Regions from separate parts of the Streptomyces sp. NPDC002795 genome, predicted to be linked through region 1. Evidence: riboswitches for the same ligand, from Rfam matches in the RefSeq annotation. Region 1 holds a riboswitch; each other region holds the start of a gene.
What was found. A riboswitch is a leader RNA that binds a small molecule or an ion and turns the genes downstream of it on or off. The one in region 1 is predicted to bind thiamine pyrophosphate.
Positions count from the first base shown of each region.

Region 2: another riboswitch for thiamine pyrophosphate. It lies ahead of thiO (glycine oxidase ThiO); the one in region 1 lies ahead of ACFYWS_RS12550 (purine-cytosine permease family protein).
Region 3: another riboswitch for thiamine pyrophosphate. It lies ahead of ACFYWS_RS36620 (thiamine ABC transporter substrate binding subunit); the one in region 1 lies ahead of ACFYWS_RS12550 (purine-cytosine permease family protein).
Region 4: another riboswitch for thiamine pyrophosphate. It lies ahead of thiC (phosphomethylpyrimidine synthase ThiC); the one in region 1 lies ahead of ACFYWS_RS12550 (purine-cytosine permease family protein).

Region 1 is NZ_JBIAQB010000003.1:683,244-690,858, forward strand. It holds gene ACFYWS_RS12540 (family 2 encapsulin nanocompartment cargo protein terpene cyclase) at 1-598, opposite strand, end outside; gene ACFYWS_RS12545 (family 2B encapsulin nanocompartment shell protein) at 652-2,070, opposite strand; TPP riboswitch at 2,487-2,581, shown strand; gene ACFYWS_RS12550 (purine-cytosine permease family protein) at 2,571-3,971, shown strand; gene thiM (hydroxyethylthiazole kinase) at 4,023-4,853, shown strand; gene thiE (thiamine phosphate synthase) at 4,850-5,578, shown strand; gene thiD (bifunctional hydroxymethylpyrimidine kinase/phosphomethylpyrimidine kinase) at 5,575-6,411, shown strand; gene ACFYWS_RS12570 (amidohydrolase) at 6,419-7,615, opposite strand, start outside.
Region 2 is NZ_JBIAQB010000009.1:199,952-207,566, forward strand. It holds gene pknB (Stk1 family PASTA domain-containing Ser/Thr kinase) at 1-249, opposite strand, end outside; gene ACFYWS_RS27145 (thiazole synthase) at 387-1,199, opposite strand; gene thiS (sulfur carrier protein ThiS) at 1,207-1,407, opposite strand; gene thiO (glycine oxidase ThiO) at 1,404-2,582, opposite strand; TPP riboswitch at 2,589-2,701, opposite strand; gene ACFYWS_RS27160 (hypothetical protein) at 2,754-3,104, shown strand; gene ACFYWS_RS27165 (NAD(P)/FAD-dependent oxidoreductase) at 3,191-4,432, shown strand; gene ACFYWS_RS27170 (Rv2175c family DNA-binding protein) at 4,517-4,882, shown strand; gene thiE (thiamine phosphate synthase) at 4,964-5,611, shown strand; gene metF (methylenetetrahydrofolate reductase [NAD(P)H]) at 5,723-6,643, shown strand; gene ACFYWS_RS27185 (hypothetical protein) at 6,689-7,591, shown strand.
Region 3 is NZ_JBIAQB010000016.1:159,252-166,866, forward strand. It holds gene ACFYWS_RS36595 (VOC family protein) at 1-193, shown strand, start outside; gene ACFYWS_RS36600 (LOG family protein) at 280-1,395, shown strand; gene ACFYWS_RS36605 (LAETG motif-containing sortase-dependent surface protein) at 1,562-2,230, shown strand; gene ACFYWS_RS36610 (ABC transporter ATP-binding protein) at 2,257-3,306, opposite strand; gene ACFYWS_RS36615 (ABC transporter permease) at 3,306-4,994, opposite strand; gene ACFYWS_RS36620 (thiamine ABC transporter substrate binding subunit) at 4,970-6,064, opposite strand; TPP riboswitch at 6,159-6,287, opposite strand; gene rlmN (23S rRNA (adenine(2503)-C(2))-methyltransferase RlmN) at 6,320-7,426, opposite strand; gene ACFYWS_RS36630 (hypothetical protein) at 7,611-7,615, shown strand, end outside.
Region 4 is NZ_JBIAQB010000014.1:128,323-135,937, forward strand. It holds gene ACFYWS_RS34425 (cupin domain-containing protein) at 17-334, shown strand; gene ACFYWS_RS34430 (DUF5326 family protein) at 494-709, shown strand; gene ACFYWS_RS34435 (IclR family transcriptional regulator) at 895-1,671, shown strand; gene ACFYWS_RS34440 (SsgA family sporulation/cell division regulator) at 1,772-2,236, shown strand; gene ACFYWS_RS34445 (YibE/F family protein) at 2,352-3,689, opposite strand; TPP riboswitch at 3,761-3,932, shown strand; gene thiC (phosphomethylpyrimidine synthase ThiC) at 3,925-5,700, shown strand; gene ACFYWS_RS34455 (hypothetical protein) at 5,772-6,596, opposite strand; gene ACFYWS_RS34460 (metallophosphoesterase) at 6,778-7,615, opposite strand, start outside.

The sequences.
Region 1 (7,615 bases):
CGAGGCCGACGGGCGAGCCCCCGTGGTCCTCGCAGTAGCAGTCGTCCAGCGCGTTCTCCGCCATCATCAGCCGGGTGGCGAGCATGAGGTGGTCGACAGTGGGTGCGTCCGGGTGACAGCCGACCATGTAGCTGCCCACGGAGAATCCGTCGAACTGCTCCTCCCAGTCGTCGGGGTACAGGTCGACCTCGTCCATCGCCCAGGACTTGATCCTTCGGCTGACCTCCGCGACCCGTACGGGATCGGGATCGGGCGCCGGGTGGTGGTACAGGCCGGGAACGGGTCGGCCCTTCGCGGTACTTGGAGCCGGGTCCGCGGGAGTCGGCTCCGGCCGCGCGGTCAGCCGCAGCCCCGCCGTGCCGAGGCCACTGGGCCCGCGCAGCAGCCGCCCCAAGTCGGCTCCGGCGGAAGGAACTTCGGGCGCCGGCGGCTCGACCGTAGGAGCCTCGGCGGCCTGCGAGGGCACACGTGGCGGGCCGCCCGTGACGGCGCCGATGTCGCGGGCGCGGGCCGCGGCGTCGGCCAGGACCTGCGCCCCGAAGCGGGAGACCGCTTCCGGCAGGCTCGACTGAGGAGGTGTCGGCTCGGGCGGGGGCATCCATGTCTCCTTGAGGGCTCCTTGGTGGGACGGTCGGCGGCGGCCTCGCCCCGCTACCTGCTGGGCCAGCGGCCGATCTGCACGTTCTCCAGCACACCGACCGCGTCCGGCACGAGGATCGCGGCGGAGTAGTAGGTGCTGACGAGGTACTTGGTGATGGCCTGCTCGTCGACGCCCATGAACCGGACCGAGAGCCCCGGCTCGTACTCGTCCGGCAGGCCCGTCTGGTGCAGGCCGATGACACCCTGGTTGTCCTCGCCGGTACGCATGCAGAGGATCGAGCTGGTCCGCTCCTTGGTGACCGGGATCTTGTTGCAGGGCAGGATCGGCACCCCGCGCCAGGCCGGGACCTGCTGGCCGCCGAGGTCGACGTGGTCCGGATACAGCCCGCGCGCGTTGAACTCGCGCCCCATCGCAGCGATCGTGCGGGGGTGCGCCAGGAAGAACTTCGAGCCGCGGCGGCGGCAGAGCAGCTCGTCCAGGTCGTCCGGGGTCGGCGGTCCCGAGTGCGGCTGGAGGCGCTGCTTGAAGTCGGCGTTGTGGAGCAGGCCGAACTCCCGGTTGTTGACGAGCTCGTGCTCCTGACGCTCACGCAACGCCTCGATGGTGAGCCGCAGTTGCTCCTTCGTCTGGTTCATCGGCTCGTTGTAGAGATCGGCGACCCTGGTGTGGACGCGCAGGATCGTCTGGGCGGCCGAGAGCTCGTACTCGCGCGGCCTCGCCTCGTAGTCGACGAACGCGCCGGGCAGTTCGTGCTCGCCCACGTGTCCCGCCGACATCGGGATCTCGGCCTCGCCGCGATGGTTCTGGCCCCGGCCCGCGAGCGACTTGAACGCGTCGATGTGTGCCTGGAGGGGCGGCGCCGCGGACAGCACGGCCGCGAAGTCGGCGCGCGACAGGGTGAGCAGCGTGCCCGCGGTCTCGGCGACCGCGGTCTGCTCCCAGCGGGCGTCCTCGTCCAGGAGCGCGTGGTCCCCGAAGCGGTCGCCGTCGGCGAGTACGTCGAGCGCGACCTCGTCGCCGTAACCACCCTCGGAGAACTGGCTGACACGTCCGTGGGCGATCAAGTGCAGCCGGTCCGCGGGCGCCCCGCGCTCGACCAGTGTCTCGCCGGCCCGGAAGTCGCGCTGCTCGCACCGGTCGGCGATGGCGGTCAGTACGTCGACGTCGTCGAAGCCGCGCAGCAGCGCCAGTTCGCCGAGTTCGCGGGGGATCACCCGGACGTCGGAGCCGTCCTGGATGAACTCGATGGTCCCGTCGCCGACGGTGTACGTCAGGCGGCGGTTCACCCGGTAGACGCCGCCCTTGGTCTCCACCCAGGGCAGCATGCGCAGCAGCCACCGCGAGGTGATCTCCTGCATCTGCGGGGCGGACTTGGTGGTGGTGGCGAGATTACGGGCGGCCGCCGTGCCGAGGCTGGTCTGCTTGGGCAGGGCCGCCGCGGTGTCCGGGGTGGTCGAGTCGACTGTCATCGGGTGAGCTCCCTTTGGTCGGGCGAAAGCGCGCATGCCCGTTGCGACGGGACAGAAAAAGGAAAGGTGGACAATTCACAGGTAATGCGTCCAGAACCAGAATCACCGTAAGGTCCGCCTCGCCCGCCGGGCCAAGGAAAGTCGGCGACATTCGCTCGATGCGATGATCAAGCTCGCGCGGTGTTTGCCTGGGGACCGACGGAACTCGGCCGGTTTTCCCGGCGAGCCCGTGCGGACGCAGGCCCCCGCCCGCGCGGCGGGAGAGGACCGCGGCGTCGCAAACCCGACGGAACTCGGCCAACGGCTGCGCGGACCTCCTTGCCGACCCCGAGCCGGGCGAGGTAGAGGGGTGGCACCGCGGAACCCCGGAACCCACCCGTGCGACGCCACGAGCCACCGCGTTACCCTGGCCGCCGTAACCGGACACGGGGTGCCCCACCCAAGGGCTGAGAACACACCCGTCGAACCTGAACCAGTTCGTACTGGCGGAGGGATGTCTCATGCCTGTGGCGCATGTTTCCAATGGCCTGCCTGCCGACCGCGAGAGCGGCGCCTTCGACGGGCGGATGCCCGCGGCACCCGGCGACCTCGGCATCGAGGGGCACGGCATCGAACCGGTCCCCGAGGGCAACCGCTACGGCGGAGCCGGGCGCCTGTTCACCGTCTGGTTCGCCCCGAACCTCACGATGACCGGAGTCTTCACCGGCACCGTCGGCATCGCGCTCGGACTCGACTTCACCACGGCGCTCGCTGCCGTCGTCCTCGGAACCCTCGTCGGCGCCGTGCCGACCGCCTACCTGGGGACGTGGGGAAGCAGGACCGGCGCGGGGCAACTGCCGCTGGCCGGGCTCGCGTTCGGGCGCGGAGTCGTACTGCCCGGAGTGCTGCAATGGCTGTCGTCCATCGCCTGGGACGCGCTGATCGGCCTGTTCGGCGGTGACGCGCTGGCCCGGCTGTTCGGCTGGCCGTTCTGGGTCGGCGTCCTCGTCATGCTGCTCGCCCAGGGACTGCTCGGTGTCTTCGGCTACGAGGCCATCCACCGGCTGCAGATCGTCATGACCTTCGTGCTCGGCGCCGCGTTCGCGCTCATCGCCTGGCGGCTGCTCGACGGTGTGCACCCCGCCGCCCACGGCTCCGTGCACGGGGCCGACCGCGTCGGCGCGTTCGTCCTGACCAGCACCATCGCGCTGAGCCTCAGCCTGTCCTGGGCGCCGTACGCCAGCGACTTCAGCCGCTATCTGCCCGCCACCACCTCCCGTACCCGCATGTTCTGGTACACGCTCCTCGGGCTGCTGGTGTCGTTCGTGGCCGTCCAGGCGCTCGGCCTGTGGGGCGCCTCCGTGCTCACCGACCAGACGGCGGCCGGGGTCGACAAGATCCTCGGCGGGGGAGTGGTCGGCGGATTCGGGCTCCTCGCGGTGGCGCTGGCCGCGCTGTGCAGCAACGCCATGAACGACTACAGCGGCTCGCTGGCCCTGCAGACCATCGGGGTGCGCATCCCGCGCCCGGCGGCCGCCGCCCTCGCCGCCGCGCTCGGCTTCCCGCTCGTGCTGTGGATGCACGCCGCGGACACCACAGCGCGATTCCAGAATGTGCTGCTGTTCGTCGGGTACTGGATCCCCGGCTTCGTGGCGATCGTCCTCGTGGACTGGCGCGCGCGGGCGAAGGCGCGGGCCGGAGCACCGATCGACCTCGCCGCCGAGCGCGAGCGGCGACAGCCCGCCTGGCCCGCCCTGCTGGCCTTCGCGGCTGCCTTCGCCGCGGCGGTCCCGTTCATGGACACCAGCCTGTACGTGGGTCCGGTGGCCGAAACGCTGCACGGCGCGGATGTGTCGTACTACGTGGCGTTCCTCGTGGCCGCCGCCGTGTACGCGCCGCTGCGGCTGCGGCGACGCGCCTGACCCGCTGTACGAGCCCGAGCACCTCGCACCTCCTGTACTTGGAGCCACCCCATGCCTCACACGTCCCCCAGCCACCCTGGCCGCCCCGATGACCTCGTCGCGTTCGCGGCGCAGGCGCTCGGGCGCGTACAGAACGAGTCACCGCTGGTGCAGTGCCTGACCAACGCGGTGGTCACCGGGTTCACCGCCAATGTCGTGCTCGCGGTGGGTGCCGCGCCCGCCATGGTCGACATCCCGGACGAGGCGGGGCCCTTCGCCCGCGTCGCCTCGGGCGTGCTGGTCAACCTCGGCACCCCGCGCGCCGAACAGCGCGCCGCGATGCCCGAGGCGGCGCGGGCCGCGGCCGAAGCGGGCACACCATGGGTGCTCGACCCGGTGGCCATCGGCGCGCTGCCCGTGCGCACCGCGCTCGCCGCCGACCTCCTCGCGCTGCGCCCGACGGTGATCCGGGGGAACGCCTCCGAGATCATCGCGCTCGCGGGCGCGGGCGGTGGCGGCCGGGGTGTGGACGCCTCCCACGGTGTCGGCGACGCCGAGGACGCGGCAGCGCAACTCGCGCGCACGGCGGGCAGCGTGGTCGCCGTGTCGGGACCCGTGGACTACGTCACCGACGGGACGCGCAGCGCCCGGATCGCCAACGGGGACGCCCTGTTGACCCGCGTGACCGGCGGCGGCTGCGCGCTGGGCGCCGTGATGGCCGCGTTCGCCGCGGTCGACGAGGACCGGTTCGCGACGACCGTCGCCGCCACCAGCGCGTACACCGTCGCCGCCGAGTCCGCGGCGCGGACGGCGGCCGGTCCGGGCAGCTTCGCCGTCGGATTCCTGGACGCGCTCGCCGCGCTCACCCCGGAGGACCTGGCGAAGCGGGCGGAGGTGTCATGACGGCACGTACTCAACCGATGGGTACCGGAGCCGACTTGTCGGTGTATCTGGTCACCGACCCGGACCAGTGCGCGGCCCGCGGCCGCACCGTGGCCGAGACCGTCGAGCGGGCCGTGGCCGGAGGTGTCACCGCCGTACAGATCCGCGAGAAGCACGCGAGCGGACGGGAGTTCCTGCGAACCGTCCTGGACGTCGCCGAGGTCCTCCCCGACCATGTCGCGCTGATCGTCAACGACCGGGTCGACGTGTTCCTGGCCGCGCGCTCGCACGGCGCACGCGTCACCGGCGTCCACGTGGGCCAGTCGGACCTGCCCGCGGCCTCCGTACGCCAACTCATCGGATACGAAGCCGTGTTGGGCCTGAGCGCCGCCACCGCCCACGAGCTGCACACCGCCGCGACGTCCCCGGCGCGCGTCGACCACGTCGGCATCGGCGCCCTGCACGCCACCCGCACCAAGGCCGACGCCCCTGAACCACTCGGCCGCGACGGCTTCGCCGCACTGGCCGGGCTCAGCGAGCTGCCCGCCGTGGCCATCGGTGGTGTCACCCCCGACGACCTGCCGTACCTGCGGGCCGCGGGCGCGGCTGGAGCCGCCGTCGTGTCCGGCATCTGCGCCGCCGACGACCCACGCGCCGCGGCCCGGTCCTACGCCGACGCGTGGGCCGGCGGCCCGCACCCGCGTACCCATACCCGTAACCGTGCCCGAAAGGATGCCTCCGCATGACCGAGACACCTGTCACCGAGGCCCCCGCGGTCGCGCCGCCCCGCGTGCTGACCATCGCCGGGTCCGACTCCGGCGGAGGCGCCGGGATCCAGGCCGACCTCAAGACCATGCTGGCCCTCGGCGCGCACGGCATGAGCGTGCTCACCGCCGTGACGGCCCAGAACTCCCTTGGCGTGCAAGGCGCTTGGAGCCTCCCGCTGGACGCCGTGCGCGCCCAGTACCGCAGCGTCGTCGACGACATCGGCGTCCAGGCGCTCAAGACCGGCATGCTCGCCGACCCCGACATGGTCGTCACCGTCGCCGAGCTGCTGGCCGAGGCGCAGGCCCCCGTCGTCGTGGACCCCGTCAGCGTCTCCAAGCACGGCGACCGGCTGCTCGCCGACAACGCGATCGACGCCGTACGGGACCGGCTGCTGCCGGTGGCGACGGTCGTCACCCCGAACCTCGACGAGGTCGCCGAACTCACCGGCGTCGCGGTCGAGTCGGACACCGCGGAACGAGACATGCGGCGGGCAGCCGAGCGACTGCTGGCCTACGGGCCCCGCTGGGCGCTCATCAAGGGCGGCCACCTCCCGGGCGAGGCGGTCGACCTGCTGACCGACGGCGCGGACGAGCACTGGCTGCGCTCGCCGCGCCACAACAACGCCCACACCCACGGCACCGGCTGCACCCTCGCCTCGGCCGTCGCGGTCGGCCTCGCACAGGGGCACGGCGTGCCGGAGGCGGTGCGACGGGCGAAGGAGTATGTCACCGGGGCGATCGCGGCGGGGTTCGCGCTGGGGGCCGGGATCGGTCCTGTGGACCATGGGTGGCGGTCCCGCGAGACCGGCTGATGGTGTGTCAGTCGCGCGCTTCGTGGACCACGTCCCCCGCCACCACGACGAGTTCCGCGACGGTGCCGGGGATGTCCTCGGGGGCGGCCCGGAGGATGTCGCGGGAGAGTACGGAGAAGTCCGCGACCTTGCCCACGGACAGTGAACCGCGCTCGTTCTCAAGGAAGTTGGCGTACGCCGAACCCATCGTGTACGCGTGCACGGCGGTGGCCACGTCGACCGTCTCCTCGGGCATCCACGCCTGCCCGCCGGCCAGCGGCTTGCGGGTGATGGCCGTGTAGATGCCGATCATCGGGTCCATCTCCGCGACATTCCAGTCGCTGGAGAACGCCAGCGTCGCGCCGGCCGCGTCGAGTGTGCGCATCGGCCACGCCTTGTGCCAGCGGCCCGCGCCGACGTTCGCCGCCCAGTCCTGTCCGGGCCCCGCGATCTCCGGTGCGCAGTGCCGAGGCTGCATGCATGCGACGACGCCGAGTTCGGCGAAGCGCGGTGCGTCCGCCGGGTCCAGGCACTCGACGTGCACGACCTGGTGGCGGGCGTCGCGCGGGCCGTTGACGGCGCGGGCCTGCTCGACGGCGTCCAGGACGGTGCGGATGCCCCGATCGCCGGTGGCGTGCACGAAGCACTGGAAGCCGCGCGCGTCCAGCTTCGTGAGCAGGTCGGCGAAATCCTCGGCCGGGTAGAACGTCTCGCCCCGGTGGCCCGCGCAGCCGGTCGCGTACGGTTCGAGGAGCGCGGCCGTACGCGGCTCCACGACATCGTCGATGTAGAGCTTCAGCGGGCCGAGCCGCATGTGCTCGTCGGAGTACGCGTGCGTGGCGGCCTCGAAGTCGTCGAGGTCCGCGTCCGAGGTGCCGCGCGGGTGGAACAGGGCGGCGACGAGCCGTGAGCGCAGCCGCCCCTCGGCCCTCGCCCGCTCGAACAGCGCCAGGTCGTCCAGGGAGTTCTGCGGCTCGACCACCGTGGTGATGCCGAACCGGATCGCGTCGTCGAGCGACCGCACGAGCCGCCCGTACTGCCGCTCCGGGGACGCCCACGGCACACCGAGCTCGCGCAGCGCCCGGTGTCCTTCGCGGGACAGGCCGCGCACGGCGAAGTCCCTGACAAAACCGGTCGGTTGACCCGTCGCAGGGTCGGTCTGCGCGACCCCGAAGGGCAGTTCCGTACGGTCGGCGCGCACGCCGAGCCGGTCCAGGGCCGCCGT
Region 2 (7,615 bases), on a different contig from region 1:
GTCGTACACCCCCACGACGTTGGGGTGCGAGAGGCGGGCCACCGACTTGGCCTCGCGGATGAAGCGGTCCACGAACGAGACGTCGGCGGCCAGCGAGGGGTGCATCACCTTGAGCGCGAGCACGCGGTCGAGGCGGGTGTCCACGGCCCGGTAGACCGTGGCCATCCCGCCGACCGCGATGCGTGCGTCGACGCGGTAGCGGCCGTCGAGCACGTGCCCGAGCAACGGGTCCTGAAGGGTCGTGTCCACGCAGGTGAGTGTACGAGGAGTGACCGACACCCAGCTTCCGTGCCGCAGGACCGGGCCCGTACTGCAGCAAGGCTGTGACCGCTCTCAAGCCCCGCCGGCGTGTGAGGCGCGGGGTCCGGGGCGGAGCCCCGAGACCGTCACCCCGTCCGGCCGGCCTGAAACGCGGGCCGCTCCGGATCCAGCCAAGCCCGCCCCTCCGCAGGAGAAGACGCCTCCGCGAAGTGCCGCTTCGGAATCCGCCCGGCCCGATACGCGAAGCGCCCCGCCTCCACCGCGTGCCGCATGCCCTCGGCCATCAGGACGGGCTCCTGCGCGCGGGTCACCGCGGAGGCGAGCATCACACCCGCGCAGCCGAGTTCCATGGCGAGTGTCACATCGGAGGCAGTGCCGGCGCCCGCGTCCAGGATCACCGGCACGCGCGCGTGCTCGGTGATCAGCTGGAAGTTGTGCGGATTGCGGATGCCGAGCCCGGAGCCGATGGGGGAGCCGAGCGGCATGATCGCCGCGCAGCCGACGTCCTCCAGTTTGCGGGCCAGGACCGGGTCGTCGTTCGTGTAGGGCAGGACCGTGAAGCCGTCGTCCACCAGCGTCTCCGCTGCGTCGAGCAGCTCGATCGGATCGGGCAGCAGGGTGCGCTCGTCGGCGATGACCTCCAGCTTCACCAGGCCCGTGCCGAGCGCCTCGCGCGCGAGGCGGGCCGTCAGGACGGCCTCACCCGCGGTGAAGCAGCCGGCCGTGTTCGGCAGCACCCGGATGTTCAGCTTCTCCAGGACGGAGAGCACCGAACCGTGCACGCTCGCGTCCACGCGGCGCATCGCCACGGTGGTGAGTTCGGTTCCGGAGGCCACCAGGGAGCGCTCCAGGACATCGAGGCTGGGCGCCCCGCCCGTGCCCATGATCAGACGTGAGGAGTACGGGTCGCCCCCGAGGACGAAAGTGTCGTCGGCCATGGACGGTTCAGCCTCCTTGTACGGCCGTGAGGACCTCGACGCGGTCTCCTTCGGAGAGCGCCGTGGCGGGCCATTGGGTGCGGGGGACGACGGTTTCGTTGAGGGCGGCGGCGACGCCCTTGGGTGCGGTGGTGAGCGTGGTGACCAGGAGGTCGAGCGTGGTGCCCGCGGTCACCGTGCGCGGCTCGCCGTTGACGTGGACGTTCATACGGGCTGCTCCAGGAGGGCGGTGTCGAAGCGTTTCGGGGTGAACGGGCGGGCCTCTTCCGGGAGTTCACCGGTGGTCAGGACGTGCGCCATGGTGTCGCCGGTGATCGGCGTCAGGAGCACGCCGTTGCGGAAGTGCCCGGTCGCCAGGAGGAGACCGGGCAGGGCGGTCGGCCCCAGGAGCGGGGCGTTGTCGGGGGAGCCGGGGCGCAGGCCCGCGCGGGTCTCGGTGAGCGGGAGTTCGGTGATGCCGGGGACGAGTTCGTGGGCGTCCCGCAGGAGTTCGTAGACGCCTCCCGCGGTGACCGTGGTGTCCCAGCCGAGTTCCTCGCTGGTCGCGCCGACCACGAGCTCGCCGTTGACGCGCGGCACCAGGTAGAGGTTGCCGCCGCGGACGACCGCCCGGACCGTGCGGCTGAGGAAGGGCGCGTACCGCTTCGGCACCGTCAGGCGCAGCACCTGGCCCTTGACGGGGCGCACCGGCGGCAGCACCGCGTCGGGCACGCCCGCGAGCTGTCCGCCGCGGCTGCCCGCCGCCAGGACCACCTGTCCTGCGGAGAGTTCGGTGCCGTCGGCGAGGACCGCGCCGCACGCCCGGTCGCGGACGACACGGAGCCTTTCGGCCCACGACCGGTGGAAGGTCACGCCGGAGCGCTCGCAGGCCGTCACGAGGGCGCTCGCGAGCCTTCTCGGGTCGATCTGGTGGTCCCCGTCGACGCGCAGTCCGCCGCGCACGCCCGGGGCCAGCATCGGTTCGAGGCGGCGGCAGTCGCGGCCCGAGAGCCACTCGGACTCGAGCCCCGACTTCGTTTGCAGCGCGTGCAGTTCGCGCAGGTGGGCGCGGTCGTCTGCGTCGAGCGCGACCGCGAGCGTGCCGCACGCGCGGTAGCCGAGGTCCTGCCCGGTGGCCTCGGACAGCTCCGCCGCGAAGTCCGGGTAGCGGCGCGCGGAGGCGAGGTTCAGGCCGAGCAACGTCTGCTCGCCGTGGTGGAGTTCGGTGACGGCGGCCAGCATTCCGGCCGCCACCTGAGCGGCCCCGCCGCCCGGTTCGGGGTCCGCGACCGCGACGGAAAGACCGCGCTGCGCGGCCCGCCAGGCGGTGACCAGACCGATGATGCCGCCACCGACGACGAGGACGTCGCGGGTGTGCGGGTGGACGGGGTGCGGTGAAGGCATGGACGACATGGGCGTCAAGCCCCTCCCTTCGCCGGTATGACCCGGATCAGGTTCGTACGGTCGAAGGCCGCCCAGCCTCCCTCTCAGCCCGCTGCGTACGGGCTCCCGCGAGTGCTCTACGTTGGCCACCCTAGCCGTTCACCTTGGCCTCCAGTAAGGGAGTCTCAGCCCGTGGCCCGTTCTCTCGACGGTCTTGTTCTGTCCCCTGTCGCCGACCAGGCCCCGGGGCAGGTGGGTACGCGGACCCGCTTCACGTACCGGGAGCGGGACGGCCGCGTTTCCGCCGCCTACGTAGGCGGCGATGTCGTGGAGGGGCACCTTGTGGGCACCCGCTCCGGGGACGAGATCGACTTCCGCTACGTCCAGCTGAAGACCGACGGAACCACCTCCTCGGGCCACTGCGTCTCGACCGTGTCCGAGCTCCCCGACGGCCGGGTGCGCCTCGACGAGACCTGGGCGTGGGAGTCGCAGGAGGGCAGCGGCACCAGCGTGGTCGAGGAGCTCGCCCCCCAGAGGATCTAAACCGCCGACAGGTGTGCAGGACGTCACGGCGCCGGAGTGGTCCGCATCGCTGACTGACGAAAGATCAGGTGCATAAGGTTGATCCCGTGAGTGAGCAGCGGAGCGGGAGCGGAGCGCCTTCGGGGCAGCGGAACGTCGTCATCGTGGGCGCGGGCATGGCCGGTGTGCAGACCGCGGTCGCGCTGCGCGAACAGGGCTTCACCGGCGCGGTCACGCTGCTCGGCGCCGAACCCCACCAGCCGTACGACCGGCCTCCGCTGTCCAAGGCGGTGCTGCTCGGCAAGGCCGAGGGCTCGGCCTTCGACGTGGACTTCGAGGCGCTCGGCGTCTCCCTGGAGCTGGGCCGCGAGGTGACCGGCCTCCGCCCCGGTGACCATGAGGTGGACACCGCCGAAGGGCCGGTCCCGTACGACGTGCTGGTCGTGGCGACCGGCGCCGAACCCGTCCAGCTGCCGGGCGCGCGATCCGCCCCCGGGGTGCACCTGCTGCGCACGCTCGACGACGCCGAGCGGCTGCGGCCCGTCCTCGCCGAGCAGCACGACGTGGTGGTGGTGGGCGCCGGCTGGATCGGTGCCGAGTTCGCCACCGCGGCCCGTGAGGCCGGCTGCCGGGTCACGGTGGTGGAGGCCGCCGAGCGGCCGCTGGCCGGGGCGCTGCCCGCCGAGATCGCCGCCCCCATGGCGACCTGGTACGCCGACGCCGGAGCCCAGCTGCGCACCCACGCGCGCGTGGAGCGCGTCGAGCCGGGCGTCGTGGTCCTCGACGACGGCACGCGGCTGCCCGCGGGAGCCGTCGTCGTCGGCATCGGCGCCCGCCCCGCCACCCGCTGGCTGGCCGGCTCCGGCATCGAACTGGGCGCCCACCGCGAGGTCCTCGCGGACGACGGACTGCGCACGTCGGTGCCCGACGTGTACGCGGTGGGGGACTGCTCCTCGTTCCCCTCGGGGCGCTACGGAGAGCGCCTCATGGTCCACCACTGGGACAACGCGCTGCAGGGGCCGCGCACGGTGGCTGCGAACATCGTCGGCGAGACCCCGGCGGTGTACGACCCGGTGCCCTATTTCTGGTCCGAGCAGTTCGGCCGGTTCGTGCAGTACGCCGGGCACCACGCGGGCGCCGACGCGACGGTGTGGCGCGGCGACCCCGCCGGTGCCGCCTGGTCGGTGTGCTGGCTGCGTGGCGGCGCCCTGGTGGCGGTGCTCGCCGTCGGCAAGCCGCGTGACCTGGCCCAGGGGCGCAAGCTCATCCAGGCGGGGACCGCGCTCGACCCGGAGCTCCTCGCGGATCCGGCCCGCCCGCTGAAGTCCGCGGCGGCGCCCAAGCCGTGACAGAAGGGGGCAAACGGGAGGAGTTGTGGTCCATCCGCACCGGCCCGGCTTCCGAGTGTCAGTCCGGGATGGCAGGCTTGTCCTGTGACCGAGATTGACGCAAAGATCGATGCTCTCGTCCCTGCCTGGCTCAACCTCCCCGACATCGCGGAACAGCTCGATGTCGAGGTGACGCGTGTGCGGCAGCTGGTCAAGGAAGGCCAGCTGATCGCCGTGCGCCGCGGTGAGAACAGGGCACTGCACGTGCCCGCCGCCTTCATCGACGGCGACAAGATCGTCAAGGGGCTCGTCGGCCTCCTGACGGTCCTGAGGGACGACGGCTTCAGTGACGAAGAGATGCTGGAGTGGCTCTTCACCCCCGACCCGAGCCTGCCGGGCACGCCCGCGCAGGCCTTGAGCGAGAATCGTGGCACGGAGGTGAAGCGTCGCGCCCAGGCGCTCGCCGTCTGACCCGACAACCGTCCGGCGTGCGCACCGCGACCCTCGTGGTGCGCACGCCACCGACATCGCACGACCCACGGGGGGACTTTCATGGCGGACTCCAAGCGCGCACTGCTCGCCGACGCGCGGCTCTACCTGTGCACCGACGCGCGCAAGCGCCAGGGCGATCTGCCGGAGTTCCTCGACGCCGTGCTGGGCGGCGGCGTCGACATCGTGCAGCTGCGCGACAAGGGCATGGAGGCAGGCGAGGAGCTGGAGCACCTCCAGGTGTTCGCCGAGGCGGCCCGCCGCCACGGCAAGCTGTTCGCGGTCAACGACCGCGCGGACGTGGCCCACGCGATCCGCTCGGACGTACTGCACCTTGGCCAGGGCGACCTGCCGGTCCCCGCGGCCCGCGCCGTCCTCGGCGAGGACGTGCTCATCGGCCGCTCCACGCACGCGCGGGACGAGGCCGCCGCGGCCGCCGTCCAGGAGGGCGTGGACTACTTCTGCACCGGCCCCTGCTGGCCGACCCCGACCAAGCCCGGGCGGTACGCCCCCGGCCTTGACCTGGTGCGCTACACGGCGGGCCTGGACACGGACCGCCCCTGGTTCGCGATCGGCGGCATCGACCTGACGAACCTGGACGAGGTGCTGGAGGCCGGCGCCCGCAGAGCCGTCGTCGTCCGGGCCATCACGGAGGCCGACGACCCGGCCGCCGCGGCAGCCGAGTTCGCGAAGCGCCTGCGCGCTGTGTGACCGGCGCGGTCCCGAAGGAGCGCGAACCCGTCAGTAACGGCCGTCCCGCCCGCCTGTCCGTAAGGTGGACGGGGATTAGGGGCTTTGCATATCGGTCAGTAACCTGCCCGTATGGCCCTAGGTACTGCTTCCACCAGGACTGATCGTGCCCGCACCGTGCGCGACATGCTCGCGCCCGGCAAGACGGCTTTCTCGTTCGAGTTCTCCGCGCCGAAGACCCCGAAGGGCGAGCGCAACCTGTGGAACGCCCTGCGCAGGGTCGAGGCGGTCTCACCCGACTTCGTCTCCGTGACGTACGGCGCGGGCGGCTCCACGCGCGCGGGCACCGTCAAGGAGACGCAGCAGATCGTCGCCGACACGACGCTGACGCCGGTGGCCCACATCACCGCCGTCGAACATTCGGTCGCCGAGCTGCGCAACATCATCGGTCAGTACGCCGACGCCGGGATCCGGAACATGCTCGCGGTCCGCGGTGACCCGCCCGGCGACCCCATGGGCGAGTGGATCTCGCACCCCGAAGGCCTCACGTACGCGGCCGAACTCGTTGAATTGATCAAGGAGTCGGGGGACTTCTGCGTCGGCGTCGCCGCATTCCCGGCGATGCACCCGCGCTCGGCGGACTGGGACTCCGACGTGCGGAACTTCGTCGACAAGTGCCGCGCGGGCGCCGATTACGCGATCACGCAGATGTTCTTCTACCCGGAGGAGTATCTGCGGCTGCGTGACAAGGTCGCCGCGGCCGGCTGCGAGACGCCGATCATCCCGGAATGCATGCCGGTGACGAGCGTGCGCATGCTCGAACGCCTGCCCAAGCTGAGCAACGCGGACTTCCCTCCGGAGTTGAAAGAGCGAATCCTCACAGCAAAAGACGATCCAGCCGCTGTACGCTCCATTGGCATCGAGTTCGCTACGGAGTTTTGCGCCAAGCTGCTTGACGAGGGAGTGCCGGGTCTGCACTTCATTACGCTCAACAACTCCACGGCAACGTTGGAGATCTACGAGAACCTGGGCCTGCACCACGAGCGGGGCTGATTTCGCCGTACCCACAAGGGCTACGGCCGTACGAGAGGGGCGTACATGGGCTGGGCGGTCCTCTATGTCGCGTTTGGACTGGTGGCACTGTGGCTCCTCGGTGAGGTCCTGCTGCAGTACAAGGCACGACTGCGCTGGCGGCTGCTGGCCTTCGGCGGCTTCCTCGCAGTCGTGATCGGCGTCCTGATTCCTTCGGTGTACGTCATCGGGGCCGGGGCCATCGCGTTCGCGATCGGGCAGACGTACGTCACGCTGTCGTTCCGCCGCGGGTTCGCCGCGGGCTGGTCGCTCAAGGGCGTGCCAGGGGTTCCGGGCGTCCCGGGCCTCCCGGGCCTCCCGGGCGCTGACCGCAAGCGCCGCTCCGAGGAGGAGCTGCACCAGGACCCGACCCTCCAGGTCTCGGACCTGGAGTACGAGCCGGCGCGGCAGGAGTACGCGCCGGTCCCGGAGTCGGCGGCCGAGAGCACGGCGGTGTACGCCCCCGAGCCGATGCCCGACGACACCAGCCAGTACGGCGTCTACCAGGACTCCCCGTACGCCCAGACCGCCCAGGCGGCGCAAGGGATGCAGGGTTACGGCTACGACGCCGGGTCCTACGGCTACGACCAGCAGAGCTACGGCTACGACCCGGCTCAGCAGCCGTACGCCGCCCCGTACTCGGACCCGTACATCGGAACGCAGACCTACCCGGCGCAGCCCCAGTACGGCGACCCGTACGCCACCGGGCAGGGCTACGCCGATCCGTACGCGACGGCCGCGGGCTACGGCGGGGAGACGCCCCCCGGCGGCGTCTGGGTGCCGCAGCAGCGCACCACGGACGGGCAGCAGGACTACGGCGGCGAACTGCCGCCCGAGCAGCAGTACCCGGGGTACCCGCAGCACGACCCGAACGCCGGGTACGACAACGGGTATGACACCGGGTACAACGAGCAGCAGTACAGGTACTGAACCAGGTACGGAACCGTGTATTGA
Region 3 (7,615 bases), on a different contig from region 1:
CGAGACGTTGCTGGCCCTGAGCGCCGAGAGCCGGGAGAAGGTCGACGAGCTCGTGGACCGGGCGATCGCCGCGGGCGGCACCGAGACCGGCGAGAAGCAGGACCACGGCTTCATGTACGGGCGGGCCTTCGACGACATCGACGGGCACACCTTCGAGGTCATGTGGATGGACCCGTCGGTCGTCGAGGGCTGACCGGTAGAGGCCTGGCCAACGGCCGCGTGCCCGCCCGTGCTTAGCATGGGCGGGTGCCGATTCCAGAGCATTCCTTTGAACCGTCCGTGCCTGCCACCACCTCGGACCGCGAGATCGAGACACTCGCGGAGTTCGACGAGGTGGTGGCCGCGCGCGCCACACTGGCCGGACACCGGGTGCAGGCCGTCGACCTGACCACCCGCACCGGGCACCTGCGCCGCGCCGAGGTCGAGGGCGCCATATTCCTCGGCTGCCCCATGGATCCGCAGGCGGCGGCCGACGTCAGGGCGCGCGGCGCGCTGGTCTTCCCGCCGGTCCCCGGCCTCCCCTTCGACCCGTACCGCGGCCGTCTCTACGCCCCCGCCGAGCTCTTCGAGGGCCTGTCCCGCGAGGGCGGCTACGCGGCCACTCCCGACGCCCGCGCGTACGAATGGTTCCAGCGGACCAAGACCGACGGCGACGTGTTCGCGTCGATGCTGCGCGCCGTGCACGACGACTCCGTGTCCGACGCGCTCGACGAACTCCTCGTCGGGGCCCGGGTGGTGGGCGTCATGGGCGGTCACGCGATGGCGCGCGGCACGGACGCGTACGCGGGCGCCGCCCGGCTCGGCCGGACGCTGGCCCGCGCGGGCCTCACGGTGGCGACGGGCGGCGGTCCCGGCGCGATGGAGGCCGCGAACCTGGGCGCGTACGCGGCGCCGTTCGCCGACCAGATGCTCGACGAGGCGCTCCAACTCCTCGCCAAATCACCGTCGTTCACCCCGTCGATCACCGACTGGGCGGACGCGGCCTTCGCGGTGCGGGAACGCTGGCCGGGCGGCGGCCCTTCCGTGGGCATCCCCACCTGGTTCTACGGGCACGAGCCGCCGAACGCGTTCGCCGAGCACATCGCCAAGTACTTCGCCAACGCCACCCGCGAGGACGGCCTGCTGGCCCGCTCCAACGCGGGCGTGATCTTCCTGCCGGGCGCGGCGGGCACGGTCCAGGAGATCTTCGACAACGCGACGCCCAACTACTACGAGTCGCGCGGCGAACCCACCCCGATGGTCCTGGTCGACCGCACCCACTGGACCGAACGCCTCCCCACCTGGCCACTGCTCCAGGCGCTCGCCCGCGAGCGGTCCATGGAGGACCGGATCGCACTGGTGGACACGGTCGAGGAGGCGGGCGAGGCGATCGAACGACTCGGGCGGCGCGGCTAGCACGTTGGGTCAAGCGAGGGTCAAGAGTGGCCGGTGAGGCGCTCCGCGTATTGACCGTGCGTCACGGTCACCGATAAACCAGCGGTGACCGTGGGGGTGTTGAGCTTCGAGGTGCGTTCGCACCGCGCCACACCCCTCCTCTTCCCAGCACACGTGAAGGACAGCTGTGTCCGTAGCCCCCCGCATATCTCAGCGCATCTCCTCCAGAGCGGTCCGCTTCGCCGGCGTGGCCGCCGCCGCGACGGCCCTGACGCTCGGCGTCGCAGGCTCCGCCTCGGCGTGCGACATCAGCGAGTTCACCGCCAAGGCCGGCTGCGAAGGCCAGCAGGGCGTCATCTCCGTCACCGACGTGGACGCCTCCGGCACCCCGGCGACCGTCACGGTCTTCCGTACGTCCGGCGGCTCCGAGGAGCAGGTCGGCTCCCAGGTCGTGAAGGGCACCAAGGAGGGCGCCACGATCACCTTCAAGGAGGACTGGAAGCCGGGCGCGACGTACCGCGTCCACGTGAAGACCGACCGCTTCAACGTCGACGACGACATCAAGGACGGCGTCACCGCTCCGGCCACGGCGTGCGCCACCGAGAAGCCGTCGACGCCTCCGACGTCCGCCGCGCCCAGCACCTCGACCCCGGCCGCGAAGCCGACGCCCTCCGAGAGCGCCCCCGCGGCGGCCCCGGCGCCGAGCAACTCGGCTTCGCCCGCGGGCAGTTCGGACCTCGCCGAGACCGGCGCGAGCAGCAACACCCCGGTGATCGCCGGCATCGCGGCCCTCCTGGTCGTCGCGGGCGGCGGCGTGACCTTCGCGCTCCGCCGCAAGGGCTCGGCGCAGAAGTAGGCGTGGCACGGGCGTCGTTCGGCGGCTCAGCCGGCCACCCGAGCGACGCCCGCTCCCAGCACCACGATGTCCGCCGCGTCGAAGGCGACCCCGACCTCGTCCCCCGGTTCCGGTGCCTCGCGCAGCGCGCAGGCCGCTTCCAGGCGGGGCGCGTCCGTCGGTTGCAGGTGCACCGCGACGTGCGTACCACGGAAGGTACGCGCGGTGACGGTGCAGGTCAGCTGGGCTTCGGCGGCGGGGACGAGGCGTACGCCCGCGGGCCGCACGAGGAGCCGGCGGTCCCCCTGCTCCGACCCCTCGGGCACCGGAACCTTGCCCCACGGCGTGTCCGCGACCGCCCCGGTGACCGTCGCCTCCACCACGTTGTCGAAGCCGAGGAACCGCGCCACGAACTCGTCCGCCGGATGCCGCCACACCTCAAGAGGCGTTCCGGTCTGGGCGATCCGCCCGTCCCGCATCACCACGACCCGGTCGGCGAGCGCGAAGGCCTCGCCCTGGTCGTGCGTGACGGCGAGCACGGTCGTCCCCAACTCGCCGAACAGTTCTCGCAGTTCGACGACGAGCCGCTCACGGAGCGTTCGGTCCAGCTGTCCGAGCGGCTCGTCCAGCATCAGCAGCCGAGGCCGCGGCGCGAGCGCCCGCGCGAGCGCGACCCGCTGCTGCTCCCCGCCGGACAGCGCGCCGACCGCACGCCGCTCGGCGCCGGGCAGCCCGACAAGCCCCAGCAACTCCCGTACGCGGTCCGCCTGTTCGCTCTTGTCCGCCCCGTGCATCCGCAGCCCGAAGGCGACATTGCGCCCCACGTCGCGCTGCGGGAACAGCTGGTGGTCCTGGAACATCAGGCCGACGCCCCGCTTGTGCGCGGGCACCCCCGCCTGGTCGGCGCCGCCGAGCAACACCCGCCCGCCGTCCAGGGGTTGCAGCCCCGCGACGGCCCGCAGCAGCGTCGACTTGCCGCTGCCGCTCGGCCCGAGCACGCACACGATCTCGTGCTCGGCGATCTCCAGGTCCACGTCGTCGAGCACGGCGCGCCCACCGAACCGTACGGTCGCGTCGTCCAACTCCAGCAGCGACATCAGAACTCCCCGGTCGAGGCCTTGGCGGGCCGAATCCGTTCAAGGGCGAGCAGCGAGGCCGCGCAGACGACCATCAGTACGGTCGAAAGCGCCATCGCCTGCCCGTAGTTGAGGTCGCCGGCCCGCCCGAGCAGACGGGCCACGGCGACCGGCAGCGTCGGGTTGTCGGGCCGCGCGATGAACACGGTCGCCCCGAACTCACCGAGCGACACGGCGAACGCGAACCCGGCCGCGACCAGCAGCGCCCGCCGCACCATCGGCAGGTCGACCTCCCGCCAGGCTTGCAGCGGCGAGGCCCCGAGCACGGCGGCGGCCTCCCGGAGCCGCCCGTCGACGGCCCGCAGCACCGGCAGCATCGTCCGCACCACGAACGGCACCCCGACCAACGCCTGCGCGAGCGGCACCAGGATCCACGTGGAGCGCAGATCGAGCGGCGGCTCGTCGAGCGTGATCAGGAACCCGAACCCGACGGTCACCGCCGACACCCCCAGCGGCAGCATCAGCAACGCGTCGAACCCGCGCACGAGCCGCCCGGCACGACGTGTGAGCGCCGCGGCGGCGAGCCCGCCGATCACCACGGCGATGGCCGTGGCGGCGAGCGCGTACTGGAGCGAATTCCAGATCGCGTCGATCGGCGGTACGAGGAAGATCCCGCCGTCGGCGTCCGTGAGCGCCCGGTAGTACCCGAACCCGTACCCGCCCGGAGCATCGAGCGACCGCTCGACCAGCACCCCGAGCGGCAGCACGATCAGCAGGGCGACGGACACCAACACGCCCGCGAGGAGAGCCCATTGCCCGGCCCCGCGCGGCCTGCGCGTCGTGTGCGCGGCGTCGACGAGCCGCAGCGCGCTCTCCCGCCGCCGCACGGTCCACGCGTGCACACCAAGAATCAGCCCGACGGCGAGGAACTGCACGATGGTCAGAACAGCGGCGGTCGACAGGTCGAAGATCTGCGCGGTCTGCCGATAGATCTCGACCTCAAGAGTCGAGAACCCCGGCCCGCCCAGAATCTGCACGACGCCGAAAGACGTGAACGTAAACAGAAACACCATGAGCGCCGCCGCGGCGACGGCAGGCGCGAGCGCCGACAGCGTCACCTTCCGCCACGCCGCGAACCGCGAGGCGCCGAGCATCCGCGCGGCCTCCTCCTGCCGGGGATCGAGCTGCGCCCACAACCCACCAACGGTCCGTACGACAACGGCGTAATTGAAGAAGACATGCGCGAGCAGAATCGCCCACACCGTCGTGTCCAGCCGCACGCCCCACAGCTCGTCGAGCAGCCCGCCGTTCCCGACGAGCGCGAGGAACGCGGTGCCCACGACGACGGTCGGCAGCACGAACGGCACGGTGACGACGGCCCGCAGCACCTGCTTCCCGGGAAACTCGAACCGCGCGAACACATACGCGCCCGGCAGCGCGATCAGCAGCGTCAGCACGGTGGACGCGACCGCCTGCCACACCGTGAACCACAGGACGTGCCGGATGTCGGACTGCCCGAGCACATCCAGGATCCGCCCGAACCGCCAGCCGCCGTCGGCGTGCAGCCCGCGCTCGACGATCGCGACGACCGGGTAGGCGAAGAACAGCCCGAAGAACACGACGGGCAGGGCCATGAGCCCGAGCCGCGCCGCGTTCCCACGCGTCTTCCCGCCGACGGTTGGGGCTACTTCAGTACGAGCGACGTCCACGACTTCACCCAGTCGTCCCGGTTGTCCGCGATTCGGCGCGGGCTCATGGTCTCGGGATCGTCGATCTTCACCGCGTACTTGGTGTAGTCGGCGGGCGCCGTGGCGTCCTTCGTCACAGGGTCGACGAACATGTTGAGCGGCATGTCCTCCTGGAACTTCTTGGAGACCAGGAAGTCGAGCAGCGCCTTGCCGCCCTTCTCGTTCTTCGCCCCGTCGAGCAGCCCCGCGAACTCGACCTGCTGGAAGCAGGTCCCCTTCGCGACGCCGACCGGCGAGGTCTTCGGCTGCGGATCGGCGAACACGGCCTCGGCGGGCGGCGAGGACGCGTACGACACGACGAGCGGCCGCTCCCCGCCGGCCTTCTTGCCACCAGCGCTCCCGCTGAACTCCTCGTTGTACGCCTGATCCCAGCCGTCCACGACCTTGAGCCCGTTGGCCTTCAGCTTCTTCCAGTACGGCTGCCAGCCGTCGTCGCCGTACTTCGCTGCGGACCCGAGCAGGAAGCCGAGACCGGGCGAGGACGTGGACGCGTTCTCCGTGACCAGCAGGTTCTTGTAGGCCGGCTTGGTGAGATCGGCGAAGGACGCAGGCGGCGCGAGGTCGTGCTTCTTGAAGTACGCCTTGTCGTAGTTGACGCAGAGCGAGCCGGTGTCGACGGGGGTGACCCGGTCCTTCCCCTTGTCGAGCCGATACTCGCTCTTCACGTTCTCCTCAAGCCCCTTGGCCTTGTACGAGGAGAAGATCCCGTTGTCGAGCGCCCGCGACAGCAGGGTGTTGTCGACGCCGAAGAACACGTCGCCCTGCGGATTGCCCTTGGACAGGATCGCCTTGTTGACGGCCTCGCCCGCGTCCCCGTCCTTGAGGACCCTGACCTTGTAACCGGAGCTCTTCTCGAAGTCCTTCAGTACGTCCTTCGAAACGGCCCACGAATCGTGACTCACGAGGGTCACGGTCTTGGAGTCACCGCCCGCGGCACCGGAGCCACCACCGGAGGACCCGCACGCGGACAACGTGACGAGCCCGAGCCCCACGACCGCGCACACGGTGAGGGACGACTTCTTCTTACTCACTACTTCATTCCTCCTGGAGGTGACCAGGAGAAGACGCGGCCCTGCCCGGAGCCTTCCGGCACATACGGCCAGGGCTCCGGGCAGGGCGCAACAGCTTGAGTGGCGTCCGAACTTCCTACCCGGAATGACCCGGGCAAGGTTCAGAGGGTCTGCGGCCTGTCGACGCGATGCCTGCCGTCGGTTGCCGCACTCTCAGCGCTGTGGCGCTCCCCTGTCGGAAATGCAGATGTAGTTGTCGTACTTACAGTGGCCAGGCTACCGCTCGGTGGCCGCCAGCTGTCCACAGGCTCCGTCGATCTCCTGACCACGGGTGTCCCGGATGGTCACCGGGACGCCGTGCGCGGCGATGGCGTCCATGAAGGCCTTCTCGTCCTCGGGCCGTGAAGCGGTCCACTTCGACCCGGGCGTCGGGTTGAGGGGAATCAGATTCACATGGACCGGCTTGCCCTTGAGCATCCGCCCGAGCCGGTCGCCACGCCACGCCTGGTCGTTGATGTCCCGGATGAGCGCGTACTCGATCGACAGCCGGCGCCCGGACTTCGCGGCGTACTCGAACCCGGAGTCGAGCACCTCCCGCACGTTCCACCGCGTGTTGACGGGTACGAGGGTGTCGCGCAGCTCGTCGTCAGGAGCGTGCAACGAAATCGCGAGCCGGCACTTCAGCCCCTCATCGGTGAACCGGTTGATGGCGGGCACGAGCCCGACCGTCGACACGGTGATCCCGCGCTGGCTGAGCCCGAGCCCGTCCGGCTCCGGGTCGGTGAGCGCGCGGATAGCCTGGATGACCCGCTTGTAGTTGGCGAGCGGCTCGCCCATGCCCATGAACACGATGTTGCTGAGCCGCGCGGGCCCGCCGGGAATCTCCCCGTCCCTCAGGGCGCGCATCCCATCAACGATCTGATGCACGATCTCACCGGTCGACAGATTCCGGTCGAGCCCGGCCTGCCCGGTGGCACAGAACGGACAGTTCATGCCACAGCCCGCCTGCGACGAGATACACATCGTCACGCGGTCGGGATACCGCATCAGCACGGACTCGACGAGCGTCCCGTCGAACAGCTTCCACAGCGTCTTGCGCGTGGTGTCCTGGTCGGTCGACAGATGCCGCACGACGGTCATCAGCTCCGGCAGCAACGCCTCCCGCAGCTTCTCGCGCGACCCCGCGGGGATGTCGGTCCACTCCGCGGGATCGTGCGCGTACCGCGCGAAGTAGTGCTGCGACAGCTGCTTGGCGCGAAACGGCTTCTCACCGATCGCGGCAACAGCTTCCTTCCGCTCAGCAGGCGAAAGATCAGCAAGGTGCCGCGGCGGCTTCTTGGCTCCGCGGGGGGCGACGAACGTCAGTTCTCCGGGCTTAGGCATAGCGTTACCAGTGTCGCAGACGAATGGGGGTGACCTGGGGCCGTCGTGTGGGACACCTGTCACTGGCGGTCGCCGTTGGTCACCGTTGAGCGGCCTTGGACGGCCCAGAGACGGCCCAGGAGAGCCGACTCCCCCACGCTCTGACCAGCTAGCATCACGGCCAGCACAGGGCATGGGGGACGCTGTGGC
Region 4 (7,615 bases), on a different contig from region 1:
GGGGTGGGAGAGCGCGATGAAGGCGTTCCGGTTGGATGAGCTCGAGGCGGAGAGAGCCGCCAACGACGGGGCGTATCTGCAGTTTCTGCGGGAGCGCAATATGTCGGTCGGGCTGTACGCGCTCGACGCGGGCGCGCAGGACCCGCAGCAGCCGCACAGCCAGGACGAGGTCTACCTCGTGGTCAGCGGCCGCGGTTCGATCACGGTCGGCATGGAGACCACTCAGGTCGCCCGGGGCAGCGTGGTGTACGTGCCGGCCGGTGCCGCGCACAAGTTCCACCACATCAGTGAGGACCTGCGCGTTCTCGTCGTCTTCTCGCCTCCGGAAGGCTGACGGGTCGGCCCCGGGGACGGGCCCCACCTCGGGGTTCCCTAGGGGACGGGTCAGGGGAGGACAAGGGATCAGAAGGGCCCGCACGGCCCTTCGACGTGCCAGCATCGAGTCAGAAGCTCGAAGCAGAAGCATCCAAGGGACAACGAAGGAGCGATGGCAGTGCGAGAGATATTCGCGGACATGCCGTGGTGGGTGAAGTGGGTCGCGGTGCCGGTCATCGCCATCGTCGTGTTCGGCGGTCTGATCGCCAGCGTCGTCGGCTTTGTGATCGGCCTGCTGTTCAAGGTGCTCGTGTTCGCCGCTCTGGTGGGTGGACTCATCTACGTAGTGCGGAAGTTCCTGGTCGGATCGTCGTCGCGGAGCCGCGACTGGTGAAGCCGCACGCACTTGTGTGCGGGTCCCGGTCGTTGCGTCGCGCGACCTTTCGCACGACCGGGGGAAGTTTCCTTGCGCGGCAGGCGCCAATCGGTGGCCAAGGGTTAGAGTCCGGAATTCGATGGCTTTAGCCCCCTGCGAGCCTCGAATACGCGGGGGTCCCCCACGCGCATCGGGAGTGAACCTTGGCCACGGTCGATACCGCGCCCGCCGCCCCGCAGACACTCATCGGCTCCGTACAGAGGGCCATGCGACTGCTTGAGGCGGTCGCTTCCCATGACGACGGGGCGCCGGCCAAGCAGCTCGCGCGGGAAGCCGGCCTCGCCCTTCCCACCGCGTACCACCTGCTGCGCACGCTGGCTCATGAGGGATATCTCCGCCGGGAGAACGGCGTCTTCGTTTTCGGTGACGCCACCGAGCGTTTGAGCAGCAGCGGCGCACAGCAGAATCGTCGCAGCATGATCACCGATGCGCTGCGGCACTGGCGCGACACCATCGGCGTCCCGGTCTACTTCGCGGTCTACCGAGACGGCGAGATCGAGCTCGTCGCCGTCGCCGACACCCCGGCCAATCCGGCCGTCGAGGAGTGGGCCGACTTCCGTGAGACCGGCCACGCCCATGCCATCGGCCAGTGTCTGCTCTCCCAGCTCGACGAGGCGGCCCGCAAGGACCACCTCGACCGCTATCCCGCGCAGTCCATCACTCCGTATTCGGTCCGCGACGACCGCGCGCTGCTTCGGAAACTGGACCGGGTGGGCCGCATGGAACCGGTCGTCGAGCATCAGGAGTACGCGCTGGGCGCGGCCTGCGCCGCGTTCCCCCTGACGATCGGGTCGGCCGCGGCAACTTTGGCCATTTCTCTCCCTTCCCATCAGGCGGAGAAACTGCTGCCCACAGCCCGTCGGTTGCAGCACGAGATCGGCAAGCTGGTAGGAACACTCGCCTTCTCTATCAGCATTTGAAAACTCACTCCTTGTGATCCTGTGTGTACGTTGAGCAAGATGCCAGCAGTGTCAGGCAGGTAATTCCTGGCCAATCGACGGCAAGTTGACGGGGTAGGCGATGCGCGAGTCGGTACAAGCAGTTCAAGCAGAGGTCATGATGAGCTTCCTCGTCTCCGAGGAGCTCTCGTTCCGCATTCCGGTGGAGCTCCGGTACGAGTCCACCGATCCGTACGCCGTGCGGCTGACCTTCCATCTTCCCGGAGACGCGCCCGTGACCTGGGCGTTCGGCCGGGAGCTCCTCGTTGACGGGGTCAACGGGGCCAGTGGCGAAGGGGATGTACAGGTCACACCGGTGGAGCGGGTCGGCGGCGCCGTCGGTGAGATGCCGGGAGAGGTGCACATCAGGCTCCAGGTCGGGGCGGACCAGGCCCTGTTCCGAGCCGGGGTCGCACCGCTCGTCGCGTTCCTCGACCGGACGGACAAACTCGTCCCGCTGGGACAGGAGGAGACGGGCGCGGACTTCGAGTCCGACCTCGACGAGGCTCTCGACCGGATCCTCGCCGAGGAACAGAGCGCGGGCTGATTCCCCATCGGCTCGCACGACAGCAGACGGCTCACGCGCCACCAGATGGCCTGTACGACACCGGACCAGACGTAACGCTTCAGCAGCGCGGTGCACCCGAGCAGTTCCGCGCCTTTCAGCGTTTACGCCGCCGGCCTCCGCCACCGCGTCCAGGAGCGGGGGCGGCCTTAGCGGGCTCCCGCGTCTCCGGGCGGTCGGCGGAGACCACGAGCGCGGCCAGCGCGGTGGTCACCGGCACCGAGGCGACGAGGCCGATCGAGCCGACCAGCGTACGCACGATCTCCTCGGCCACCAGCTCGCTGTTGGCCACGTCGGCGACGCTGCTCTGCGCGATCGAGAAGAGCAGCAGCAGCGGCAGCGCGGCGCCCGCGTAGGCCAGGACGAGCGTGTTGACGACGGATGCGATGTGGTCGCGGCCGATGCGGATGGCCGCCCGGTACAGGGCACGCCGGCCCAGCGTCGGGTTCGCCTCGTGCAGCTCCCACACGGCAGAGGTCTGCGTGACCGTCACGTCGTCGAGCACACCGAGCGAGCCGATGATGACGCCGGCGAGCAGCAGACCGCTCATGTCGATGTCCGGGTACAGGCCGTGGATAAGACCCGTGTTGTCGTCGGTGTTGCCCGTCAGGGCCGCCCAGCCGATGAACAGCGAGCCCAACAGGCCGATCAGCAGCAGGGAGACGAGGGTGCCGAGCACGGCGACGGAGGTTCTGGCCGTCAGGCCGTGACACATGTAGAGCGCGATCAACATGATCGCGCTGGCCCCGACCACCGCGACGACCAGGGGGTTCGACCCCTGAAGAATCGCGGGCAGGATGAAGAACGTCAGCACCATGAAGCTGATCGCGAGAGCGACCAGTGCCATGACGCCGCGCATCCGGCCGACCACGACCACGGCCAGGGCGAAGATTCCGGCCAGCAGCACCATCGGAACCTTGCGGTTCACATCGGTGACCGAGTACTGCAGGTCCTTCGGTGCGTCCGGCGCGTAGGCGGCGATCACCTTCTGGCCCTCGTGCAACTGCCGCGGTGAATCCGGCTGGACGACCTCGGTGAACGTACGGCCCTTGTCCTTGCCGCTGTCGATCCGGATCGTCGCGTTCTCGCAGGTGCCACCGGTCTTCTGCTCGCCCGTGGTGCCCTGTTGCGCCGTGGGGTCCCCGGTCGGGCTCTGCCCCTGGGCGTGCACGGACGAACAGTCGACCTGCTCGACCTGGGTCACCGTGGCCTGTTGCGTCTGCCGGTCGAAACCGACACCGCTGCGCTCGTGCGGCGGTGCGCCGCCCGGCCAGAGCACCGCGAGGCCCACGACGACCGCGACCGAGAACGGGATCAGGACGGCCGCGATCACTTTGCGCAGGTGCCGCGAGACAGGCGCCGCTGGGCCATGGCTGTGGGAGTGCCCATGCGGGGGGTGAGACGGCGGAGCTGGAGGCTGCTGGCTGGTGGTCACCGCCCGATCATCGCAAGAACGGAGGGGGCCCTCTGGTCAACGCGGCGTACGTCACGTTAGCGTGGAGCCGCTTTTGCCATCGCGGGAGCTCGGAGCACCGGGCTGAGAGGGCGCTGACCTTCGTCCCAGCGCGTTTCACGTGAAACAGCGTGGAACTGCGTGACCAGGGGACGGATATCGCTGCGTCGACCGCTGAACCTGTTACCGGGTAATGCCGGCGTAGGGAGTAGGTCTCATGACCACAACGGACGCGCACACGCCTGCCTCCAGCTCGACCGAGGAGGCCGGCCGGTCCATCGGCTGGCACAAGGGGTACATCAGGGGCTCGCGCCCCGACCTCCAGGTGCCGGTCCGTCAAGTGCATCTCACCAATGGGCAGTCGGTGACGCTGTACGACACCTCAGGTCCGTACACCGACCCGACCGTCGACACCGATGTCCGCCGCGGACTCGCGCCGCTGCGGGAGAACTGGATCATCGCCCGCGGCGACACGGAGGAGTACGCGGGCCGCCCCGCCCGCCCTGAGGACGACGGCATCAAGCACACGTCGCCGCGCGGCGGGCTGCGCAACCTCGACGCGGTCTTCCCCGGCCGCCCGCGCCAGCCGCGCCGCGGCCGGGACGGGCAGGCCGTGACCCAACTCGCGTACGCGCGCCGGGGGGAGATCACCCCGGAGATGGAGTACGTGGCCATCCGGGAGAACGTCGCGCCGGAGGTCGTGCGCGAGGAGATCGCGGCGGGCCGGGCCGTGCTGCCCGCGAACGTCAACCACCCGGAGATCGAGCCGATGATCATCGGCAAGCGTTTCCTGGTGAAGGTCAACGCCAATATCGGCAACTCGGCCGTGACGAGCTCCATCGAGGAGGAGGTGGACAAGATGACCTGGGCGACCAAGTGGGGCGCCGACACGGTCATGGACCTCTCCACCGGCCGCAATATCCACACCACGCGCGAATGGGTGCTGCGCAACTCCCCTGTCCCGATCGGCACCGTGCCGCTCTACCACGCACTCGAAAAGGTCGACGGCAAGGCAGAGGAACTGACCTGGGAGGTCTACAAGGACACGGTCATCGAGCAGGCCGAGCAGGGCGTGGACTACATGACGGTCCACGCGGGCGTCCGCCTCCCGTTCGTCCCGATGACCGCCGACCGCAAGACCGGCATCGTCTCCCGCGGCGGCTCGATCATGGCCGCGTGGTGCCTCGCGCACCACAAGGAGAGCTTCCTCTACGAGCACTTCGAGGAGCTCTGCGAGATCCTCGCGGCGTACGACGTCACGTACTCGCTCGGCGACGGCCTGCGCCCCGGCTGCATCGCGGACGCCAACGACGAGGCCCAGTTCGCGGAGCTGAGGACGCTCGGCGAGCTGAACTCCATCGCCAAGCGCCATAATGTGCAGACGATGATCGAGGGCCCGGGCCATGTCCCGATGCACAAGATCAAGGAGAACATCGACCTCCAGCAGGAGATCTGCGAGGAGGCGCCGTTCTACACGCTCGGCCCGCTGACCACCGACATCGCCCCGGCGTACGACCACATCACCTCCGGCATCGGGGCCGCGATGATCGCCTGGTGGGGCACGGCGATGCTCTGCTACGTCACGCCGAAGGAGCACCTGGGGCTGCCCAACCGCGACGACGTGAAGACCGGCGTCATCACGTACAAGATCGCGGCGCATGCGGCGGACCTCGCCAAGGGCCACCCGGACGCGCAGGCCTGGGACGACGCGCTCTCCGACGCCCGCTTCGAGTTCCGCTGGGAGGACCAGTTCAACCTGGCCCTCGACCCGGACACGGCGCGGGAGTTCCACGACGAGACGCTGCCGGCGGAGCCCGCGAAGACGGCGCACTTCTGCTCGATGTGCGGGCCGAAGTTCTGCTCGATGAAGATCTCGCAGGACATCCGGCGCGAACACGGCAGCACGTCCTCGGAGATCGAGGAGGGCATGGAGCAGAAGTCCAAGGAGTTCGCGCGGGCCGGCAACCGCGTGTATCTGCCGATCGCCGACTGACGGCATGACGGTGGGGCCCCTCGTGCACGAGGGGCCTCGTCGTCGGGCACGGCCCGGTGGCCGCCGGAGGGTCAGTCCGGCTGGTGGTCCGGGCCGCCGAAGTCCGGGCTGGAGAAGTCCGGGCTCGAATAGCCGGCGCGCTGGCCCGTGGCGGTGCCACCGCCGTCGGGACTGCTGAACCCCGGCCTGTTGTAACCGAGTTGCGGCATGCGCCCGCCGGAGCCTCCGCGGCCCCCGAGGTGCGAGCCGCCGCCCGCCGAGGGATCCGCCAGGGCGTCCCGCAGGAACGGCAGGATGCCCCGGTCCAGGAGCGCGACGCGCCAGGCCTCCCTGGCCTGCTTCACTTCCTCGCTCGCCTCGCCGTGCGCGCTCGCCTGGAGCGACGTCGATCCATTGCGCAGCGCCGCGAGCAGCAGGCAGACGGCCGCGACGAGAATGCTCGCCGCGGTGATCGCGCCGAAGACCCAGCCGAAGGTGAGCAGCGTTCCGGCGAAGGCCGGTACCGGGTTGAGCATGTTCAGGACGTAGCCGACGATCAGGAAGATCACGGCTGCGGTCCCGGCCAGGACCGGGGCGAGCACGACGGCGACCGCGGCGACGCCCGGTCCCGTGCTCTCCCCGCTGGAGTTGCCTCCTTCGCGTAGCGGACGCAGGAGCCGCGGCGTGGAGCGCAGTTCCTCGCGGACCTTGACGTAGCGCTGGTACTCGTCGGCTGCCGCCGTGTTGATCAGTGCGGCGGCGCCGAGCGCCATGGTGCGCAGCTGTTCGGGGTTGAGCCGCCGGCCCACTGCGGCGAGTTCAGGCCGATTCGGTGCGGTACGCAGCGCGTCATCGAGGAGCCGCTCGAACTCGGGACGGTCCTCGTTCAGCAAATGCGGAGCGCTGTTCATGTGCATCCCCCGATGCTCCGTAGGGCTTGGTGGCCCGCATGGGTGCGAGCCGTCGGGCAGAAACGGAGGGGAGCCTGCTACGGATAAGCCGATGGTAGAGCTGTCACGGCACGCGGTGACAGGGGGTTTCCGGAAATTGGCCCGTGGCCAGTCGGATCCTCCGCTTTCGCGTCTGCCCCGCGAAGTGTCAGATATCCATGGGGAGTTGCTGGACAAGCAGTTTTCCGGCCATGGTCACGCCGCCGTCCATGGCGATGGCCAGGCCGTTCGCGTACACATGCGGGCCCTCGACGGGGGGCCTGCCGTCCTCGCTGTCCCCGTCCTCGCCACCGACCTCGCCGAGCAGGTACGGGATCGGGCTGTGGCCGTGCACGATGCGCGAGCCGCCGAAGACGTCGAGTAGCTGCCGCACGGCGCCAGGTCCCGACTCCTCGTCCTTGAACGCGAACCGCTTGGTGAACTTGCGGAACAGGTCCCAGCACTCGTCCGCGTCATTGCGCGTGAGGGTCTCGCGCACCGTGTCGTTGACGGCCTCGATGGAGTCGCCGTAGTCGAGATACGCGGTGGTGTCCGAGTGCGTGAGCAGGTGGTCGTCCTCGATCTCGATCGCGTCGAGCCGGGACATCCACTGCAGATGTACGTCCTGGAGGCGGTCCATGTCGGCCTTCTGCCCGCCGTTGAGCAACCAGGCCGCCTGGAACGTGGCGGTGCCCGCCCCGGAGTTCACGGGCGTGTCGCCGAACCGCTTCGCGCCGAGCAGCAGCAGCTCGTGGTTGCCCATGAGCGCCTTGCAGTAGCCGCCCGCGGCCGCCGCCTCCGCGGACAGCCGCATGACGAGGTCGATGACGCCGATCCCGTCCGGCCCGCGATCGGTGAAGTCGCCGAGGAACCACAGGCGCGCGGTGCCCGCCGCCCAGTTGCCCTCCGCGTCGATCAGGCCCTGCTCGCGGAGCGCGGCCAGCAGCTCGTCGAGGTAGCCGTGCACATCGCCGACGACGTACAGCGGGCCGAGGCCCTCGTCCCCC